3 regions of the Frankia sp. CcCS3 genome follow, and region 3 is predicted to be linked to each of the others. Evidence: predicted binding sites of a transcription regulator. Region 3 holds the regulator's gene; each other region holds the start of a gene.

Region 1 (7,385 bases), on a different contig from region 3:
GCTCGCGACGCCGTCGTCCGCCCCCGCCGCCGTCCCGGTCTGAACCCGTCCCGGTCCGAGCCGGGCCCGCTCGGACGCCTCGTCAGCCGCCGAGCAGACCGACGTCGCGCGCGGCACCGGTGGAGGCCGAGGTCGCCATCGCCGCATAGGCCCGCAGCGCCATGGACACCGGCCGTTCCCGCCCCGTGGGACGGTAGCCGCCGGCCGCGTCCAGCGCCGCGCGTCGGCTCGCCAATTCCTCGTCGGAGACCACGAGCTCCAGCCGGCGGGCCGGGATGTCGATCTCGATGATGTCCCCGTCGCGGACCAGGGCGATCGTCCCGCCGTGGGCCGCCTCCGGGGAGACGTGACCGATCGACAGTCCGGAGCTCCCGCCGGAGAACCGGCCGTCGGTGATCAGAGCGCACTTCGGGCCGAGACCGCGACCCTTGAGGAACGCGGTGGGGTAGAGCATCTCCTGCATCCCCGGGCCACCGCGGGGGCCCTCGTAGCGGACGATGATCACATCCCCGGCCTTGACCCGCCCGGTGAGGATGGCGTCGACCGCCTCCTCCTGGCTCTCGACCACGAGCGCCGGGCCGCGGAAGGCCCACTGGCTCTCGTCCACGCCGGCCGTCTTCACGACGGCGCCCTCGATGGCCAGGTTGCCGAACAGCACCGCGAGCCCACCCTCGGCGGAGTAGGCGTGCTCGACCGAACGGATGCAGCCGTCTCTGGCGTCGGTGTCGAGGGTGTCCCACCGATTGGTGGAGCTGAACGGCTCGATCGTGCGCACGCCACCCGGCGCCGCGTGGAACAGCTCGATCGCGCCCGGCGAGGGGCTCGGGCCGCGGACGTCCCAGCGGTCGAGGAACTCGCGCAGGCTCGCCGAGTGCACCGTATGCGGGTCCGGGTCGAGCAGCCCGGCCCGGTCGAGCTCGCCGAGGACCGCGGGGATGCCGCCCGCCCGGTGGACGTCCTCCAGGTAGTAACGGGTGGAGCTCGGCGCCACCTTGCACAGGCAGGGGACGGTGCGGGAGATCCGGTCGATGTCGGCGAGGGTGATGTCGACGCCGGCCTCGACGGCGGCAGCCAGCAGATGCAGCACGGTGTTCGTCGAGCCGCCCATTGCCACGTCGACCGCGAAGGCGTTGCGGAAGGCGGCGGCGGTCGCGATCGACCGGGGCAGGACCGCCTCGTCGTCCTTCTCGTAGTAGCGCCGCGCCAGGTCGACCACGAGACGCCCGGCCTCGACGAACAGCTCACGGCGGGCGGCGGCGGTGGCCAGGGTCGACCCGTTGCCGGGCAGGGACAGCCCGATCGCCTCGGTCAGGCAGTTCATCGAGTTCGCCGTGAACATGCCGGAGCAGGATCCGCACGTCGGGCAGGCCGAACGCTCGATCATCGACAGGTCGCCGTCCGAGATGTCCGGGTTGACCGCCGCCGACATCGCGGTGATGAGGTCCAGCCTGGACCGGGCCGTGCCGCCGGAGATGACCGCATTGCCCGACTCCATCGCCCCGCCGGAGACGAACACGGTCGGGATGTTCAGCCGCAGTGCCGCGAGCAGCATCCCCGGGGTGATCTTGTCGCAGTTGGAGATGCAGACCAGGGCGTCGGCGCAGTGGGCGTTCACCATGTACTCGACGCTGTCGGCGATGAGCTCGCGGGACGGCAGCGAGTAGAGCATCCCGCCGTGCCCCATCGCGATGCCGTCGTCCACGGCGATGGTGTTGAACTCGCGCGCCACCCCACCGACCTCGGCCACCGCCCCGGCCACCAGCGAGCCAAGGTCACGCAGGTGCACATGCCCCGGAACGAACTCGGTGAAGCTGTTGGCCACGGCGACGATCGGCTTGCCGAAGTCATCGTCGGTCATCCCGGTCGCGCGCCACAGGGCGCGGGCGCCGGCCATGTTCCGGCCGTGGGTGGTGGTACGGGAGCGCAGGGCGGGCATCTCGACCTCGAAGATCAATTCAACGGCGCTGCTGGCGGGGACCGCCGGCACTGGCAGACGATGACACGACGGTACGCCACCGCACGGACGGGTCCGGTCAGCCAGGTCGCGGGGCCCGGCCAGCCGGGCGGCGAACGGCGAGCGACGGGATCAGGGGCCAAGGACCAGGGATGAGACCCGGAATCAAGGACCCGGAATCAGGAATCAGGGCCCGCTTCGGCGGGGGGCGGGGACGGGGGCGCGTCGGGTGGTAGGTCCCCCAGTCTGGGCCCGCTGGGCGGAACGGCCCAGGGGTAGCCGGCGATCCGCCGACCGGCCCCGCGGCTGCTGTCCGGCGCCGGTGGACGACCCGCGGGCCCCGGCTGGTACCCCGACCGATGCCCCGACTGGCTGGGGCGACCGGGATCACCCGCCCCGCCTGCCGGGTCGTCTCCTCCCCCGCCCGGGCCGGGCTGATCCGGCCGCGTAGGCGAATATCCGGCGGCCTCGGGATACCCGGACGGACCTCGCGCGACCGGCCCGGCCTGCGGCCTGGGGGGGTACGGGTGGCCGGGCTGATGCGGATAACCCGACGGCACCGGTGGACCGGGATAACCCGGCTGCCCCGGCTGGACCGGGCCGTCACAGCGCATGCTCGCCACCTGCCGCGTGCCCAGTGGCCGGTGCCGGCGCCACTGCCGCCGGACAGCCCAGACGAGGGCCAGGGATGCGACGACGCCGGCCGCCGGCGCGACGTCGTGGCCGGCGTCCAGCACCAGCAGGTAGAGGGCCATCAGCCCGCTGAAGACGTAGCCGGTGACGAAGAACGCGAAGGGCCGCAGGTTCAGCCGGCTCACCACGTCCGTGTTCCGAAGCAGGATCGCCGGTACCAGCCAGATGAGGAAACCGAAGAAGAGCGCCGTGAGCGGCGCGAAAAACAGGTACCCGAAGAACGCTGTCATGATCAGAAGCCCGGCGGTCGTCGAGGGTCAGGCCGGGTCGGGACCGGCGGGGACGTCCGCACTGTGCGCCACCGTCGGGGTGCCGTCGAAGTACGGGCCGAGGGCGGCGCGCCAGCGGGCAAACCGCTCCGACTCCCGGAAGTTCGTCAGATGGGCGTCCAGGCTGTCCCACTCGACGAGCAGCACGAAACTCGACGGTGACTCGACCCCGCGGGTCATCCGCGCGAAACGACAGCCCGGCGTGCCGACGAGCTCCGCACGCACCCCGTGATACGCGGCGACGAAATCGTCTTCGCTGCCCGGTTTGATGTCGAACCGGGCGACTTCGAGGACCGCTCCGGCGGGCTGCCCGCCGTCCCGCCCCTCACTCGCCATGGATGATCCTGAAACTCATACCGCCCAGTCTGGCACCATCGGAAGATCGCGGTCCGCCAACATGGACCATGACCACGCCAAACACACCCGGGCGCCCACCCGGCCCGCCGCCGGGCCGCTGGCGCTCTCCACCCGTGGGCCTCGTCCCGCCCCCGGGCCGAGAATTCAGTTCGCCATGTCGACGAACCGTGAGTAATGGCCCTGGAAGGCGACGGTGACGGTGCCGGTCGGCCCGTTGCGGTGCTTGGCGATGATGAGGTCCGCCTCGCCGGCGCGCGCCGACTCCTTCTCGACCGTGTCCTCCCGGTACAGCAGGATCACTGCGTCGGCGTCCTGCTCCAGGCTTCCGGACTCGCGCAGGTCGGAGACCTGGGGACGCTTGTCGGCCCGCTGCTCGGAGGCGCGGTTGAGCTGGGAGATGGCGACCACCGGAACGTCGAGCTCCTTGGCGAGCAGCTTCAGCGACCGCGAGATCTCGCTGACCTCCTGCTGACGGTTCTCCACCTTCTTGGGCGACGACATCAGCTGCAGGTAGTCGAGGATCACCAGGCGCAGCTCGTTGCGCTGCTTCAACCGCCGGGCCTTCGCCCGGACCTCCATCATCGTCAGGTGCGGGCTGTCGTCGATGAACAGCGGGGCCTCCGCGACCTCGCCCATCCGGCGGGCCAGGCGACCCCAGTCGTCATCGGTGAGCCGGCCCGTGCGGATGTTCTGCAGGGACACCCGCGCCTCGGCGGACAACAGCCGCATGGTGATCTCCATGCGGCTCATCTCCAGCGAGAAGATGACCGACGCCATCCCGTTCTTGATCGACGCCGCCCGGGCGAAGTCCAGGCCGAGGGTCGACTTGCCCACGGCCGGCCTGGCCGCGACGATCCACAGCTGGCCGCCGTGCAGGCCGTTGGTCAGCTCGTCGAGGTCGACGAAACCGGTGGGCACCCCGGTCAGCGAACCGTCATGCCCCTGGATGGACTCGATCTCCTCCAGCGCCGGGTTGAGCAGCTCCCCCAGCGGCAGGTAGTCCTCGTTCGTCCGGCGCTCGGTCACCTCGTATACGGCCGCCTGGGCGCGGTCGACGACGTCGCTGACGTCCGGAGCCGCGCCGTAGGCGAGCTGCACGATGCGGGTGCCGGCCTCCGCGAGGCGGCGCAGGACCGCCTTCTCCGCGACGATACGGGCGTAGTACCCGGCGTTGGCCGCGGTGGGCACGCTCGAGATGAGGGTGTGCATGTAGGCCGGACCGCCCACCCGCTCGAGCAGATCGCGGCGGCCGAGCTCGGCGGCGACGCTGATGACGTCCGCAGGCTCCCCCCGGCCGTAGAGATCGCCGATGACCTCGTACACGAGGCCGTGCGCGGGACGGTAGAAGTCACCCGTCTGCAGGACCTCGACGACGTCGGCGATGGCGTCTTTCGACAGCAGCATGCCGCCGAGCACGCTCTGCTCGGCGGGCAGGTCGTGCGGAGGAGTCCGGTCGAACTCCGTACTCCCACCGGAACCACGCGAGATCTCGGTGACGCTCACGACGCACCCTCCCGGGATTCCCGTAGACCCGTATTCGAACGTATGTTCGTACTGATCGGAATCGCTGTCAACGGACCGCTCCGCCCCCGGTCAGCCGGGAGCTCCCAGCAGGGACCGGGCGGGCGGCCTCCGGTGAGCCTCTCGCCGGGCGCCGCCCGCGTCACCGAAGGAGACCTGGCCCGATCAGGCTAGAAGTACCTTCCTCAGTCTGGAGGGTCCGACCTTACGGACCGGCGGGCACCCCCAGCAAAAAGTTATCCACAGGCCCTTGTGGAAAAGCTGTGGGCAACCGGCCGGAACCTGGGGAGGACATCGGGACGGAAACCGGAAACCTGTGGACACCCGAGACCACAGCCTCGACGAAACCCAGCTGGCAGGCGCCCGCATCGCGAGTGCCCTGTGGATAAGAAAAAGTTTCGGATCTGCTCGTCGCCCCTTGCCCCACGCACAACGAACTCCCCTGGCCGGCCGCCTGAGACGGTCGGCCAGGGGAGCCGGTACAGCGAGCGCGGCGGTACAGCGGGAGAAACGGCGGACGCCGCCGTCAGAACCGCCCGGCCTCGGGCCCATCCGGCCGCGATCAGGCCCGCCCGGCCCTGGTCAGGCCTGCGTGACCTGGAGCTTCACGGTCGCGGTCACCTCGGGGTGCAGATGCACGGCGACGGTGTAGGCGCCCAGGGACTTGATCGGCGTGGTGAGCTCGACGCGGCGCCGGTCGAGCTCGGGGCCACCCGCGGCGGTCACCGCCTCCACCACGTCGGCCGCCGTTACGGAACCGAACAGGCGGCCTTCCTTGCCCGCCCGGCTGGTCAGCTCGACCTTGAGGCCACCGAGCTGACCGGCGATCTCCTGAGCGTGCCCGAGATCGCGGACCGCGCGGGCCGACCGGGCCCGCTTGATCTGCTCGACCTGACGCTCCGCGCCCTTGGTTGCGAGGATCGCGTACCGGCGGGGCACGAGGTAGTTGCGCCCGTACCCGTTCGCGACCTCCACGATGTCACCCGGGCTGCCGAGACCGGGGACCTCCTGGGTCAGGATGAGCTTCATCGCCACCCCCTACCGGGCCGAGGCGGTGTAGGGCAGCAGCGCCATCTCGCGGCTGTTCTTCACCGCCGTCGCCACGTCGCGCTGGTGCTGGCTGCAGTTACCGCTCACCCGACGGGCCCGGATCTTGCCCCGGTCGGAGATGTACTTGCGCAGCAGCGAAGTGTCCTTGAAATCGATGTAGTCGACCTTGTCCTTGCAGAAAACGCAAACCTTCTTCTTGGGCTTGCGCACGGCCGCCTTGGCCATGGGTGTGCTGCTACCTCGTTGTGTCGTTCGCGAGGACGACGACCGGCCGCTCAAAACGGTGGCTCGTCGGAGTAGCCGCCGGCCGGTTGCGACCAGGGGTCATCGATGGGTGCTCCACCACCACTACCGCCGCCGTAGCTGCCGGCCGGAGCGCCCGCGGGGGCGCCGGCCGGCGCGCCGTAGCCGCCTCCGCCACCGCCCCCGTAACTGCTGCCACCACCGCCGCGCGCGGCCTTGACGACTTTGGCGGTGGCGTAGCGCAGGCTCGGGCCGATCTCGTCGACATCGAGCTCGATCACGGTGCGCTTCTCACCCTCGCGGGTCTCGAACGACCGCTGCTTGAGGCGGCCGGTGACGATGACCCGAGCGCCCTTCTGCAGCGACTCGGCGACGTGCTCCGCCGCCTGGCGCCAGATGGAGCAGCGCAGGAACAGCGCCTCGCCGTCCTTCCACTCGTTGGTCTGGCGGTCGAGGGTGCGCGGCGTGGAGGCGACGGTGAAGCTGGCGACCGCGGCACCGTTCGGGGTGAACCTCAGTTCGGGGTCGTTGGCTAGGTTGCCGACGACAGTGATGACGGTTTCACCAGCCATGGGCACTCTCCCGGAGATCGGCGGCCCACGACGGCACGGGGACTGCCGTCGCCGCGGACCGGATCACGCCGCCGCCCGGCGGCTCTGACGTGGCTTCTTCGGCTCTGGAAGCCGAATGACCTTGGTGCGGATGACCGACTCGTTGAGGACGAGCTGACGGTCGAGCTCGGCGACGACGTCGGGCTCCGCATGCAGGTCGATGACGGCGTAGATGCCTTCGTAACTCTTGGCGATCTCGTAGGCGAGCCGGCGCCGGCCCCAGACATCGACCTTCTCCACCACGCCGCCGCCCTGACGGACGACACCGAGGTACTGGTCGAGGGAGGGCGCGACGGTGCGTTCCTCGAGGTCAGCATCGAGGATCACCATGAGCTCATAATGACGTGCCAAGACTGAACCCACCTCCTGTGGACTCTGGCGGCCACGGATCTTCCGCGGCAGGAGGGACCGCGACCGGAACCTGTGCCGTCTCGAACGTGCTCGACGCGATGGATCCGAGAGGGGTCCGCCCGTCAGCACATCCGGACGATCATCAGTGCACGAGGGCCACCCGGAGGCGCACCGACCAATCATGACGAGTGGTCGGCCTGGACCAGCGGATGGACACACGTACGCCGGCGCACGGTATGTCCAGCCGAGCTTACTCGATTCCTCCGGGGGCCCTGGCGGCCCCGACCACGAGAACCACGCGAAGCCACGCCGTGAACAGCCCGGCGAGGCAGACGA
Region 2 (7,385 bases), on a different contig from region 3:
CATGAGCCGCGCGGAGGCCGCCGTCGGAGCGATCGGCGGTCACGGCCGAACCCCCGGTCCGCGCGGCGGTGCCGTCTCGATCGGCGGGTGAGTCGGCGTCCGTCGTGGCCGGAGCGCCGGAACCCTCCCGGACCGTGGGCAGGACGCGGACCGTCGGCTCCTCGTCGAAGTCCGCCGGACTCGTCACGTCCGCTGGACCGGTCACGTCCCCGACGTCCCGGGCGGCCGGGGTTCGGGACACCACCGGAGCGGGGTCGGGTATCTTGTCAACCCGGGTCGCCCGGACCAACCGCGCCACGGCGAGGATCAGAACGCTCAGGACGGCAAGTACGAGTGACGACAGGACGACGAGGACGCCCTCCATCGCTTGCTCCCTCCGCTTCCGTCGGACCCGCACAGGCGGGCTGGAGCGGCGAAGGACCCTCGTCTCGGCACGATCACAGCCGTAGAGGGGCAGCACGCGGATTGCGCCATTGCGATATGGAGCCCGGACGGCCTCCCGAACCGGCCAATCCAACGTCGACCGGCCGGCGAGCATACCGTCTTCGGGCACCCACTCGCAGCGGCTGCCTCCGTGTGAAGTTGGACGAGCTATCAAGACCGCGTCGCCGCGGGAGTCCTGTCACCTTTCAAGAAAGACTAGGTCTCGCACAATCCCTGGTCAAGAAATAAGGGCGCATTGACGGCCCAGGCTCAATCTCCCCACCACTCACACCGAGCCGTCGTCTTCGTCGCCATCGACCACCCAGGCCATCCGACCTCCGCCGTCGAGCCCCTGAGCGACTTGCTCGCTCACGACCCGGACCGCCAGTTCGACCGGATAGCCCTTTCGGGTCAGCATGGCGAGGAGCCTTCGGGTACGGACCTGCTCGGGCAGGCGGTCCATCGACCGCAGCCGACGAAGGACGAGCTCGCGGGCGGCCTCGACGGTGTCCCGGATCCACTCCCCGCTTACGCAGCTCTGTGGCCAAGGCCTGCCTACCCAGCCCACGACGGGCCCGAGCGGAGGAGACGAAGGCGGCGGCGAAGGCCTCATCATCGATCAGACCGACGGCGGCCAACCGGTCGAGGACCACACCGGCAATCTCATCGGTGGCCCCTCGTCGCCGCATGGTCGCCGCAAGCTCTGCTCGACTCCTCGCTCTGGTCGCCAACTGATGCAGACAGATCTCCCGCGCGACCGAGATCGGATCCTTCAGCCACGGCTCTTCGTCCGCCGCGACGGCCGTCCGGGCGAACGACGGACCGGCCGCGACATTCCCCGGATCTGCTCCTGCCATCGGCTACAGATCGACCGGGACGGGCGCCACGGCATCGGATTCGAGACTGGGCAGGATGCCGAGCTTCTCCTTGATCTTCTTTTCGATCTCGTTGGCCAGGTCGGGGTTGTCCCGCAGAAACGACCGGGCGTTCTCCTTGCCCTGGCCGAGCTGATCGCCGTCGTAGGTGTACCAGGCACCGGACTTACGAATAATGCCGTGCTCGACCCCCATGTCGATCAGGGAACCCTCCCGGCTGATACCGCCTCCGTAGACGATGTCGAATTCGGCGGTCCGGAACGGCGGCGCCACCTTGTTCTTCACCACCTTGACGCGGGTCCGGTTACCCACGGCCTCCGTGCCGTCCTTGAGGGTTTCGATACGACGGACATCGAGGCGCACCGACGCATAGAACTTCAGCGCCTTACCACCGGTCGTGGTCTCCGGGGAGCCGAACATCACCCCGATCTTCTCGCGCAACTGGTTGATGAAGATCGCGGTCGTGCCGGAGTTCGCCAGCGCCGCGGTCATCTTGCGCAGGGCCTGGGACATCAGGCGGGCCTGGAGGCCGACGTGGCTGTCCCCCATCTCACCCTCGATCTCGGCCCTCGGGACCAGCGCGGCCACCGAGTCGATAACGATGATGTCCAGCGCGCCGGACCGGACGAGCATGTCCGCGATCTCCAACGCCTGCTCGCCGGTATCCGGCTGGGAGACCAGCAGACCGTCGGTGTCGACGCCGAGCTTTCCCGCGTACTCGGGGTCGAGCGCATGCTCGGCGTCGATGAACGCCGCGATACCACCGGCCGCCTGCGCGTTCGCCACCGCGTGCAGGGCGACGGTCGTCTTCCCGGACGACTCCGGGCCGTAGATCTCAATGATGCGCCCCCGCGGCAGCCCGCCGATGCCGAGCGCGACATCCAGAGCAATCGAACCGGTGGGGATGGCCTGGATCGGCGGCCTGGTGTCGTCCCCCAACCGCATGACCGATCCCTTGCCGAACTGCTTGTCGATCTGCGCCAAGGCGTTATCCAACGCCTTCTCACGGTCGAGTCCTGCCATTGGAGTTACTCCATGCTGAGGTCGTCGAGTCTTGGCCACGAGGATGACGTTAGGCCGTGGGTCCGACAGTTTCGAGGGTCGAGGATGATCTGTGGACAAGTAGCCGCACAGGGACGACTCTAGACGAACATACGTTCGACGACCCGACGACACACCGGACGGTGGCTCAGCGATCCCGCGCCGGCACATCGAACTCCTCGCACACGGTTCGCCAGACGGTCTTGGCGTCGTCACCACGGGCCAGGGCCACCTCGACCGTCGCGCCACCGAGACCGGACAACACATGATCACGCGCAAACGACTCTGCGTACGCGGAACCGAACCGTGTGTTCATCTTCGCCCAGAACTCGGTCAACCGCACTTCGCCAGTGTGCACCGTCCGGACGGGACGGGACCACCCAAGGGGGTCCTGGTCGGGGATCCCCGCCGGGGGTCCCCGGTTGGGGTTCCCACCGGCGGAACCACGGTCGGGGGGAACCACGGTCGCGGGAACCACGACCGGGTCGAGGCCGGGCCCCACAGCGGGCCCGGCCTGAACCACACCGGCGGAAAGTTGTCGGTCCCTCGACGCAGACTGGTCAACGTGCCCAGCTTCGCTTCCCCCGATCCGCCAGATCCGCTCACGGCGTTCTCCGCCCCGACCCGGAGCTGGTTCGGCGCGGCCTTCACCGCCGCGACCCCCGCCCAGCGGGGCGCGTGGGAGGCGATTCGCACCGGCGGCAACGCGCTGGTCGTCGCACCCACGGGTTCGGGGAAAACGCTGGCCGCCTTCCTGTGGTCGCTGGACACGCTGGCCCGCTCGGCGCCGCCGGCCGAGCCCACCCGGCGCTGCCGGGTGCTCTACGTCAGCCCGCTCAAGGCGCTGGCCATCGACGTCGAACGGAACCTGCGGGCGCCGCTCGCGGGGATACGCTCCGCCGCGCAACGGCTCGGTCTACCCCAGCCGGACGTGACCGTGAGTCTGCGGTCGGGCGACACCCCCGCCGCCGAACGGCGCGGTTTCGGCGCCCGGCCCCCCGACGTCCTGATCACCACCCCGGAGTCGCTCTTCCTCATCCTCACCAGTGCCGCGCGGGAGTCGCTGCGCGGCGTCCGGACGGTGATCGTCGACGAGGTCCACGCGGTGGCGGGCACCAAGCGTGGCGCCCACCTCGCGCTGAGCCTGGAGCGTCTGGACGCCCTGTTGGACACCCCGGCCCAGCGGATCGGCCTGTCCGCCACGGTGCGGCCGGTCGAGGAGGTCGCCCGCTTCCTGGGCGGAACGGCCCCGGTGGCGGTGGTCCGCCCCCCCGCGGCCAAGACCCTCCAGATCGACGTCGTGGTGCCGGTCGAGGACATGACCCGGCTCGGCGGACAGCTCCTCGACGGGTCCCCGGACGGCTCGGCGGCCTCCGCCCCGCACCGAGCGTCGATCTGGCCGGCGGTCGAGCAGCATGTCCTCGACCTCGTGCTGGCCCATTCCGCCAGCATCGTCTTCGCCAACTCGCGCCGGCTCGCGGAGCGGCTCTGCGCCCGGCTGAACGAGCTGTACGCCGAACGGCTCGCCGCGGCCACCGCCGCGGGCGAATCCGTGGCCGGGGACGGGCCGGGGGAAGCCAGCCGGACGTCACCCGCGGCGTTGATGGGCGCCTCGGGTCAGGGCGGCGGCACGGCGTGGCCGGAGATCGCGCGGGCCCACCACGGCAGCGTGAGCCGGGAGCAACGGGCCGGAATCGAGGAGGATCTCAAGGCTGGCCGGCTGCCCGCGGTCGTCGCGACCTCCAGCCTGGAACTCGGCATCGACATGGGAGCCGTCGACCTGGTCGTGCAGATCGGGTCCCCGCCAAGCGTCGCCGCCGGGATGCAGCGCACCGGCCGCGCGGGCCACCAGGTCGGCGCCACCAGTCGCGGCGTCATCATCCCGAAGCATCGCAGCGACCTGCTCGAATGCGCCATGGTCGCCGAGCGGATGCGCTCGGGGGCGATCGAGCGGCTGCGGTACCCGCGCAACCCCCTCGACGTGCTGGCCCAGCAGATCGTGGCAATGACGGCGATGGAGGACTGGCACGTCGACGAGCTCGGCGCGCTGGTCCGACGCACCGCGACGTTCGCGACGCTGCCGGCCTCCGCCTTCGAGGCGGTCCTGGACATGCTCGCCGGCCGCTACCCCTCCGACGCGTTCGCCGAGCTGCGCCCCCGCATCACCTGGGACCGCGTCACCGGGATCCTCACCGCCCGCCCGGGCGCCCAGCGGCTCGCCGTGACCAGCGGAGGCACCATTCCCGACCGGGGCATGTTCGGCGTCTTCCTCGTCGGGGAGCGCTCCAGCCGGGTCGGGGAACTCGACGAGGAGATGGTCTACGAGTCGCGGGTCGGCGACGTGGTGCTCCTCGGCTCATCCGGCTGGCGCATCGAGGAGATCACCGCCGACCGGGTCCTGGTGACGCCGGCTCCGGGACGGCCCGGTCGGCTCCCCTTCTGGCATGGCGACGCCCCAGGCCGACCCGCCGAACTCGGCCGCGCGCTCGGCGCGTTCCTGCGCGAGATCACCAGGTTGCCGGCGCAGGCGGCGGCCGACCGCGTCCGGGCCGCCGGCCTCGACGATCGGGCCACCGCCAACCTGCTGCGCTACCTCGACGAGCAGAAGGCGGCCGTCTCGGTGACGATCGGACGATCGTCGTGGAGCGTTTCCGGGACGAGATCGGCGACTGGCGCCTGGCGGTGCACTCCCCGTTCGGTGCTCCGGTGAACGCACCCTGGGCGCTCGCCCAGGGCGCCCGGCTGCGCGAGCGGTACGGGGTCGACGTCCAGATCATGCACACCGACGACGGCATCGTCGCCCGGATCCCGGATGCCGCCGAGCCGCCCGGCGCCGATCTCGCGCTGTTCGAGCCGGACGCGATCGTGCGGGCGGAGATCGGGAGCAGCGCCCTGTTCGCCAGCCGGTTCCGCGAGTGTGCCGGGCGGGCCCTGCTGCTGCCCCGCCGGACCCCGGGGCGACGGACCCCGCTGTGGCAGCAGCGCCAGCGCAGCGCACAGCTGCTGTCCGTCGCCGCGACGTTCGCCAGCTTCCCCGTCGTGCTGGAGACCATGCGGGAGTGCCTGCAGGACGTGTTCGACGTTCCGGCGCTCGCGGAGCTGATGCGCGAGGTGTCGGCCCGCACGCTGCGGGTGGTGGAGGTGGAGACGCCGTCCCCGTCTCCGTTCGCCTCCGCCCTGCTGTTCGGCTACGTCGCCGCCTTCATGTACGACGGGGACGCGCCGCTGGCCGAACGCCGGGCGCAGGTGCTGTCACTGGACAGCTCCCTGCTGGCCGAACTCCTCGGCGAGGCGGACCTGCGGGAGCTGATCGATCCCGCGGCGCTCGCGCAGGTCGCCACGGAGCTCGCGCGGCTCGCCCCGGACCGCCACGCCCGCGATGTCGAGGGGGTGGCCGACCTGCTGCGCATGCTCGGCGACCTCACCACCGCGGAGGCGGTCGCCCGGGGTGCCACCCTGGGCTGGCTCGCCGAGCTCGAACAGACCCGCCGGGCCCTGCGGGTCCGTATCGCCGGCGAGGAGCGGTGGGTCGCGATCGAGGACGCCGGCCGGCTGCGCGACGCCCTGGGCGTACCGCTGCCGGTGGGAGTTCCCGACGCCTTCACCGAACCGGTGCGTGACCCTCTCGGAGACCTGATCTCCCGCTATGCCCGTACCCACGGACCGTTCGACACCGAGGAACCGGCTGCCCGGCTGGGGCTGGGCACGGCGGTGGTCGCCGGTGTCCTGGACGGGCTGGTCCGCGGCGGCCGCCTCGTCCGCGGCGAGCTGCATCCCGACCGCGGCGGTGAGCAGTGGTGCGACGCGGGCGTGCTGCGCGCGCTGCGACGACGCAGCCTGGCCGCCCTGCGCAAGGAGGTCGAGGCGGTGCCGCCCCGGGTCCTCGGTGCCTTCCTACCGGCCTGGCAGTCGGTCACCAGCGGACGTGGCCGGGGGGTGGACGGCGTGCTGCGCGCCGTCGAGCAGCTGCAGGGCGCGCTGATCCCGGCGAGCGCGTGGGAACAGCTCGTCCTCCCGGCCCGCGTCGCCGACTACTCACCGGCGATGCTCGACGAGCTGTGCTCCGCCGGCGAGGTGCACTGGGCGGGCGCCGGCGGGCTGCCCGGGGACGGCGGCTGGTTGACCCTGGTCCTCGCCGACACCGCGCCCCTGCTGCTGCCTCCGCCCGACCCGGAGATCGCCTCGGGTCCACTGCACACCGCGATTCTCGACGCGCTCACCGGCGGGGCGGCCCTGTTCTTCCGGGCGCTGTCCGACCGGATGGGCTCGCTCGACGACACGGCGCTCGCCACCGCGCTCTGGGATCTCGTCTGGGCGGGGCGGGTGACCAACGACACCCTCGCCCCGCCGCGCGCCCTGCTGGGTTCCGCCGCCGTCCCCCGTCCCCGGGCGGCACGGTACGGACGGCCGGCGATGCCGCGGCGGACCGGCCCCCCGCCGGCCGCTGGTCGCTGCTGCCCGAGCGGGACACCGATCCGACCCGGCGCGCCCACGCGCTGGCCGAGGCGCTGCTCGAGCGCCACGGCATCGTCACCCGCGGCGCGGTGACCAGCGAGCGGCACCCGGGCGGGTTCGCCGGGGTCTACCGGGTCCTCAGCGCCTTCGAGGACGCCGGCCGCGCCCGCCGGGGCTACTTCGTCGAGTCCCTGGGCGCGGCCCAGTTCGCCGTCCCGGGAGCGGTCGATCGGCTGCGCTCCATCGCCGCGGCACAGCGGGACGCCGAGGCCGCCCCGGCCTGGGCGCAGCCGGCGGCCGGCCCACCGAGCTCATCGTCCGCGCAGGCCGTCGTCCTGGCCGCGGCCGATCCGGCCAACCCGTTCGGTGCCGCGCTGCCCTGGCCGACCCGACCGGGGGATGACGCGGACGGCGCCGCCGGCCACCGGCCGGGGCGCAAGGCGGGCGCGATGGTCGTCATCATCGACGGGGAACTCATCCTCTACGTGGAACGCGGGGGCCGTTCCCTGCTGTCATGGACCGAGAACGACCATCGGGTGGCCCCGGCGGTGGAGGCGTTGGCCCGCGCCGTGCGGGACGGCCGGCTCGGCA
Region 3 (7,385 bases):
TCGTCCGCGGCCACTCCGAGGTGGGATGGTCCAGAGCCCGAGTCGAAGCGGAGCCCGACGTGCCGCACGCCTGGTGCCCAGCGCACCAGCTTCGCCGCCGTGTCCGGCCCCGCGACGATCAGATTGGCGTCGGAACTCCAGATGATGTCCATGCATCCGTCCGGCAACACCCGCCGGCTGCACACCAAGTCTGTGTGCCCGGTGCCGCCTGTGTGCCCGGTGCCCTCCGAGGGCCCGGTGCTGTCCGGACGCCGGTCCGCCGTCGTCCGCGTGGTGTCCGGGGGAGTCGGGCGGCCCGAGCTGTCCCAGATCGTCGCGGCGAGGCGGCGGGCCCGTCTCTCGTGGTACTCGTGGTACACGGCGCAGACGCTACGCCGGCGGAGCGGCAAAACGGTTCGCGATCGACGTGGTGGCGTGGGACCCTGGTTGGCGACGGGATTCGCCGGGAAACGAGGGGGGAGACGCGCCACGAGCGTGGCAGGGTCTTCCGGACCGGCGGATCCTCCTCGGGCCACCGGGTCGTGGGGCCCGGCCGGAGCAAGCGGCACGGAATGATCGCGGAATGGTGCGGTAACGGGCCGCGTTGAGAACGGATGGTATGACACTTCCTGCTGACGCCTTCGATGCGTCCACTCTCGACAGATCCCTCATCAAGCTGACTGGCGCCGATCCGTCTTACCTGCCGAACTTCTTCGACGATTCTGGGGACGGTTTCGACCTGGAGGATCGCGCCGCGTTGCGGCGGGTTCCCGGTCTCGCCACCGAGCTCGACGACGTCACCGAGGTCGAGTACCGGCAGCTGCGGCTGGAGCGTGTCGTCCTCATCGGCGTATGGACGTCGGGTTCCCTGCGGTCGGCCGAGAGCTCCATGGCGGAGCTCGCGGCGCTCGCCACGACCGCCGGTTCGGTGGTGCTCGACGCGCTCGTGCAGCGCCGCGATCGGCCGGATGCCGCGACCTACGTCGGTTCGGGCAAGGCGCGCGAGCTCGCCGAGGTCGTCGCGGCGACCGGCGCGGACACGGTGGTCTGCGATGGCGAACTCACCCCGGGTCAGCTGCGGCAGCTGGAGGAGGTCGTCAAGGTAAAGGTCATCGACCGGACGGCCCTCATCCTGGACATCTTCGCCCAGCACGCGACCTCTCGAGAGGGCAAGGCCCAGGTCGAGCTCGCGCAGTTGCAGTACATGCTGCCCCGGCTGCGTGGGTGGGGTGAGTCGATGTCGCGGGCCGCGGCCAGCGGCGGCGGCCGGGCGCCCATCGGTACCCGTGGTCCCGGTGAGACGAAGATCGAGACCGACCGTCGGCGGCTGCGGGCCAGGATGGCGCGGTTGCGCTGCGAGCTCGCCGCGATGACGACCGTGCGGGAGACCAAGCGTTCCGCCCGGCGGCGGGGCGAGGTCCCCAGCGTGGCGATCGCCGGTTACACCAACGCCGGTAAGTCGTCGCTGCTCAACCGGCTGACCGGCGCGGGTGTCCTAGTCGAGGACGCGCTGTTCGCCACCCTCGATCCGACCGTGCGGCGGGCGACCCTGCCGGACGGCCGGGCCTTCACCCTGACCGACACCGTCGGATTCGTCCGGCATCTGCCGCATCAGATTGTCGAGGCGTTCCGCTCGACGCTGGAAGAGGTCGCCGATGCCGATCTCATCCTGCACGTTGTGGACGGATCATCGCCGGATCCGGCCGCGCAGATCTCCGCCGTGCGCGAGGTTCTCAACGACATCGACGCGGGCGGTGTTCCCGAGCTGATCGTCGTCAACAAGGTGGACGCCGTGGAGCCGACGGTCGTCGCGGGGCTGCGCCAGCTCGCCCCAGACGCCGTGTTCGTCTCGGCACGCACGGGCGAGGGGCTGGCCGCGCTGGTCGACGCGCTCTGTGCCCGGGTGCCGCATCCCGACGTGGAGATGCGCGTGCTCGTGCCCTACAGCCGGGGCGACCTGGTCTCCCGGGTGCACGCGAACGGCGAGGTGCTCACGCTGGAGCACACCGAGACCGGTACCCGGCTGTCCGCCCGGGTCTCCCCGGGACTCGCGGCGGAGCTGCACGCCTACCGGGCCTGAGCCCAGGAGCGATCAAACGCGAGGCAACCCGGCCGGCCACCCGATGGGCGGCCGGCCGATCCACGTCAAACCCTGCGGAGCACAGCCACGATCCGGCCGAGGATGGTCGCATCCTCACCGGCGATGTCGGCGAAGGCCGGGTTCTCCGGATGTAGCCAGATCTTGCCGTCCCGAACCCGCAGGCGCTTGACCGTCGCCTCCCCGTCGATCATTGCGGCGACGATCTCCCCGTTGTCCGCGACCGGCTGCTGGCGGACGACCACCCAGTCACCGTCGCAGATCGCCGCATTGATCATCGAGTCGCCGACGACTCGGAGCAGGAACAGAGTGCCCTCGCCGACGATCTCCCTGGGTAGCGGGAAGACGTCCTCGACCGCCTGCTCGGCCAGGATCGGGCCACCGGCGGCGATTCGGCCCAGCACCGGCACGTAGGCGGCGTCCGACTTGCTTCCTTCGGTGGTGCCCGGCGCCGCCTCACCGATGATGGGAATCGTGCCCGCCACCGTCGTCGCGCCCGCGTCCGCATCCGCGCGCCGCCGGGGGTGCTCGACGGTCAGCACCTCCATCGCTCTCGGGCGGTTCGGGTCCCGCCGCAGGTAGCCCTTCTCCTCGAGCACCTTGAGCTGGTGAGCCACACTACTGGTGCTGGTGAGGCCGACCGCCTCACCGATCTCCCGCACGCTGGGCGGATATCCGCGCCGCTCCACCGCGGCCCGGATGACCTCTAGCACCTTGCGCTGCCGGGGGGTCAGGCCCGCGTCCGCGGGGCCTTCGGGAAAGGCTCGCACGTTGCCGCGGGTTCCGCCCCGGCGCGTACCCCTGCCTTGGCTAGTCATCGCTTACCGCTCTCCTCGTCGCGTTTTTCTTCCGCCGTGCGGCCACCGGCCGGCCGGTGGCCGCACGGCGGACCGTCCCGCTCCGGAAGCCGTCACCCACCGACTCGCCGCTGTCCGTGACCGAGGGAAACCGCCCGGTTCACACCCGATCGACTCGACGGTAACCGGCGGGTCGCAGAATCTCAAACGTCTGTTCGAGCGTGTTCCTGGCGGTTTCCGGTTCCCGATGCGACAATCGACCACGCGTTCGATCGAACGAAGGTTCGATCTTCGGCGTTCGGTGTCGTCGGAACGGGAGGGTGCCATGGGATCCGCACACAGGGCGCGGGTCGTCGACCTGTCGACGGCCAGGGACCGGGCGGGTCGCCGGCCGGCGGGATACCCGCCGGGTCGCCCGCCCGCACCCCCGCCGCTCCGGCTGACCCGGCGGGGTCGGGTGGTGGTGGTATCGATTGTCGTGGCGATTGTCGTGGCGATTGTCGTGGCGGTAGCAATCATGATCATGCCTGGGGTGTCGATCGCCGGGCCGGATGCCGCGGAGGCGCCGCGGCGCCATCTGGTCGTGCCGGGGGAGACGCTGTGGGCGGTGGCGGTGGCGCTCGACGAGAGCGCCGACACCCGGGTCGTGGTGGACCGGCTGATGCGGCTGAACCACCTGCGGTCGCCGCTGATCACCCCGGGCCAGTCGCTACTCCTTCCCTGACGCCCGGCTTCCCCGGCTTCCCGGGTCCACGAGTGTCTCGGCGCGGGGGCTCGCGCGCCGTCGTCTTTCGTCGACGTGCGGTGCGGACCACACGGACCATACGGGGGTGCTGTCCCCATCTCTGGGGCCGTGCGCTACCGTGGACACAACATCTGGTGCTTACCGGGGTGTAAGTCATCCACAGGTTGTTCCACAGGTCTTCCACGGGGAGCTGGCGGTCCATCCACAAGGTGGTCCGTCCGGCGTGGATGCCGGGTCCTCAACGGTGTCCCGTCGTCCCCGGTCCGGGGCGGTCGGCTCCGGCGCGGGCGAAGGAGGCGTAGCGCGTGCGGTGCCCGTTCTGCCGGCATCCGGACAGTCGCGTCGTCGACAGTCGGGAGGCCGAGGAGGGTTCGGCGATCCGCCGCAGGCGGTCCTGCCTGTCCTGCGGTCGCCGGTTCACTACGATGGAGGAGGCGTCCCTTCAGGTTCGCAAGCGCAGCGGGGCGGCCGAGCCGTTCAGCCGGGCCAAGGTCATCGCCGGTGTCCGCAAGGCCTGCCAGGGCCGGCCGGTGCGGGATGATGATCTCGCGCTTCTGGCGCAGCGGGTAGAGGATGCCGTCCGCTCGTCGGGGTCGGCGGAGGTGCCCGCGGAGGCGATCGGCCGGGCGATCCTCGGTCCGCTCCGTGAGCTCGACGAGGTGGCTTATCTCCGCTTCGCCTCGGTGTATCTGGCCTTCGAGTCGTTGACCGACTTCGAATCCGCGATCGTCGCGTTGCGCTCCGAGGCCGCCGGACCTCCCACCATGCGGGATGGACCAGCTCGACCGGTCCCGCGCGGCGCCGTCGATGCCTCGCCGGTGACCGGCACCCAGCAGGTGCATAGCAGGTAGGGCCGGGACCACTCGGCCGGAAGCGTCCTACATCGCCCTGGTTCACCGTGCCGGCCCGGTCCCGCCGGCGACGGGTGACATCCCGCGTCGCGGCCGTGCGAGGACCGCGGACCTCCCGGACGGCACACCTGCGGCCCGGCTCGACCTGGCTGGTGCCGTTCGTCATGCGTGTTCGCCGTGCGCGTGCTCGTCCCCGCGGGCACCGCCGTGCGCGGAGGCCCGGCCCCGCACCGTCCCGACGTCCGCTGGCGGCGGCCCGGGGCGGGGATGCCCACAACACATTGTTGAAGGTTGAAGCTGACGAGTGAAGACGAGGAGCGTCATGACCGACAGCCGCGGCACGAAGCCGAGCAGGTCAGCGGCGAAAGCGAGTGGGTTGAAGATCCAGCGGTCACGCACCACCGCCGGCGTCCACCCGTACGACGAGGTCACCTGGGAGTCCCGGGACGTCGTCATGACCAACTGGCGGGACGGCTCGGTCAACTTCGAGCAGCGGGGAGTGGAGTTCCCGCAGTTCTGGTCGGTGAACGCCTCCAACATTGTTACCAGCAAGTACTTCCGCGGGGCGCCCGGCACGCCGGGCCGGGAGTGGTCGCTGCGGCAGTTGATCGACCGGGTCGTGCACGCCTACGGCGCGGCTGGCCGCGAGCACGGCTACTTCGCCTCGGGCACCGACGCCGAGATCTTCGAGCACGAACTGGCCTGGATGCTGCTCCACCAGGTCTTCAGCTTCAACTCGCCGGTCTGGTTCAACGTGGGAACCCCCGCGCCGCAGCAGGTCTCGGCGTGCCAGCCCTATGACGCCCTCGTCAGCACGCCGTCTGGTCTGGTTCCCATCGGCGCCCTGGTGGAGGCGGACGCGGTGGGGACGAAGGTCTTCGACGCGCACGGTCTGACCCAGGTGATCGCGACCAAGTCCAACGGCGTCAAGGACGTCCTGCGGATCTGGACGAAGGCCGGTCACGCGCTCGACGTCACCGCCGATCATCTGGTGTGGCGGAGCACCTCCGCGGGTGCCGGGGCCTTCGTTCCCGCCGGCACGCTGCGGGCCGGGGACACCCTCGAGTGGCATCTCACCATCGCCCCTGGCGAGGGTGAGATCACCTCACGGGAGATCGCCGAGGCGGCGCTCGCGGGCCGGCTGCAGGCGGACGGTTTTGTTGGTCGGTACGCCGGTACGAACGCCTCGCTGACCATCGAGGCGATGACTGTGCCGACCCGGCTGTATGACGCTCCGCTGCCCGTTGTCGCGGCCTATCTGCGCAGCCTGTTCCAGGCCGATGGCTACGTGTCCCGCCGGGAGCGCTCGACGCTGATCGGGCTGGACATGATCAGCGAGGGCCTCATTCGCGGGGTGCAGGGCCTGCTCGCCCGGTTCGGCATCTTCGCGCGGGTACGCCGCGAGGCGGATCCGCGACCCGACCGCCACGACCTCTGGAGCCTGGGCATTCAGAACGCCGGTGACCGGCGGACATTCGCGGACGAGATCGGCTTCCTCGACCCGGTGAAGGCCGCGAAGCTGGAGGCGTCGTTCGATCAGCCCGGCCGGGCCGCGGAGCCGGTGAAGCGGTTGCAGATCGAGCGCATTGAGCCGCGCGGGCCGATGCCGGTCTACGACATCCAGACCGACAGCGGCGAGTACCTCTCCGCCGGCCTACGTGTGCACAACTGCTTCATCCTCTCCGTGGACGACACCATGGAGTCGATCCTGAACTGGTACCGGGAAGAGGGGCTGATCTTCAAGGGGGGTTCCGGGGCCGGGCTCAACCTGTCCCGCATCCGGTCCTCGAAGGAGCTGCTGTCCTCCGGGGGCACCGCGTCCGGGCCGGTGAGCTTCATGCGCGGCGCCGACGCCTCGGCGGGTACGATCAAATCGGGTGGCGCGACCCGGCGGGCGGCGAAGATGGTCGTGCTCGACGTCGATCATCCCGACATCGTCGAGTTCGTGGAGACGAAGGCCCGGGAAGAAGACAAGATCCGGGCGTTGCGGGACGCGGGCTTCGACATGGATCTCGGCGGGCGCGACATCGCCTCCGTGCAGTACCAGAACGCCAACAACTCCGTCCGGGTGACCGACGAGTTCATGCGGGCGGTCGTCGACGGCGGCGGCTTCGACCTGCGGGCCCGCCTCGACGGCCGCGTCCTGGAGACGGTGGACGCCCGCGGGCTGTTCCACACGATCGCCGAGGCCGCGTGGGCCTGCGCCGATCCCGGCATCCAGTACGACGGAACGATCAACGACTGGCATACCTGCCCCGAGAGCGGCCGGATCAGCGCCTCCAACCCGTGCAGCGAGTACGTGCACCTGGACAACTCCAGCTGCAACCTGGCCTCGCTGAACCTGCTGAAGTTCCTGCGCCCGGACCGCAGCTTCGACGCCGAGGCGTTCGTCGCGGCGGTCGAGCTGATCATCACCGCGATGGACATCTCGATCTGCTTCGCCGACTTCCCGACGCCGGAGATCACCAGGGTCAGCCGGGCCTACCGACAGCTCGGCATCGGCTACGCCAACCTCGGTGCCCTGCTGATGGCCAGCGCCCGGGCCTACGACTCGGACGGCGGCCGGGCGCTGGCCGCATCGATCACCTCGCTGATGACGGCCACCGCCTACCGGCGCTCCGCCGAGCTCGCCGGGATCGTCGGCGCCTACGACGGCTTCGCCCGCAACGCGGGCGCGCACCGGCGGGTGGTGCGCAAGCATGCCGCCGCGAACGACGCGGTGCGTAGCGTGCACGCCGAGGACTCCCGGGTCCTCGCCGCCGCGTCCCGGGAATGGGCCCGGGCGCAGACCGTCGGTGAGAAGCACGGATGGCGCAACGCGCAGGCCAGCCTGCTCGCCCCGACGGGCACGATCGGTCTGGCGATGGACTGCGACACCACCGGCATCGAGCCGGACCTCGCCCTGGTGAAGATGA

The links. Region 3 encodes LexA, which represses DNA repair genes until DNA is damaged. Its sites were predicted from a motif close to CGAACNNNNGTTCG; they were not measured.
Region 1: a site for LexA is predicted at 4,812-4,825, ahead of dnaB (replicative DNA helicase). Genes of this name have one in related genera too.
Region 2: a site for LexA is predicted at 2,446-2,459, ahead of recA (recombinase RecA). Genes of this name have one in related genera too.

What each region holds. Positions count from the first base shown of each region.
Region 1 covers NZ_CDWRCL010000149.1:316-7,700, reverse strand. Annotated here, with positions in the region: gene egtD (L-histidine N(alpha)-methyltransferase) at 1-43, shown strand, start outside; gene ilvD (dihydroxy-acid dehydratase) at 83-1,936, opposite strand; gene AC08OQ_RS13450 (hypothetical protein) at 2,134-2,877, opposite strand; gene AC08OQ_RS13445 (antibiotic biosynthesis monooxygenase family protein) at 2,905-3,252, opposite strand; gene dnaB (replicative DNA helicase) at 3,418-4,776, opposite strand; gene rplI (50S ribosomal protein L9) at 5,377-5,823, opposite strand; gene rpsR (30S ribosomal protein S18) at 5,833-6,069, opposite strand; gene AC08OQ_RS13425 (single-stranded DNA-binding protein) at 6,120-6,659, opposite strand; gene rpsF (30S ribosomal protein S6) at 6,723-7,049, opposite strand; gene AC08OQ_RS13415 (hypothetical protein) at 7,300-7,385, opposite strand, start outside.
Region 2 covers NZ_CDWRCL010000058.1:10,547-17,931, reverse strand. Annotated here, with positions in the region: partial or broken gene AC08OQ_RS07870 (Rnase Y domain-containing protein) at 1-364, opposite strand, end outside; gene AC08OQ_RS07865 (hypothetical protein) at 710-886, opposite strand; partial or broken gene AC08OQ_RS07860 (recombination regulator RecX) at 984-1,280, opposite strand; gene recA (recombinase RecA) at 1,284-2,321, opposite strand; gene AC08OQ_RS07850 (DUF3046 domain-containing protein) at 2,488-2,682, opposite strand; partial or broken gene AC08OQ_RS07845 (ATP-dependent helicase) at 2,875-7,385, shown strand, end outside.
Region 3 covers NZ_CDWRCL010000017.1:11,000-18,384, forward strand. Annotated here, with positions in the region: gene AC08OQ_RS03160 (helix-turn-helix domain-containing protein) at 1-152, opposite strand, end outside; gene hflX (GTPase HflX) at 599-2,059, shown strand; gene lexA (transcriptional repressor LexA) at 2,125-2,895, opposite strand; gene AC08OQ_RS03175 (LysM peptidoglycan-binding domain-containing protein) at 3,200-3,598, shown strand; gene nrdR (transcriptional regulator NrdR) at 3,925-4,470, shown strand; gene AC08OQ_RS03185 (vitamin B12-dependent ribonucleotide reductase) at 4,793-7,385, shown strand, end outside.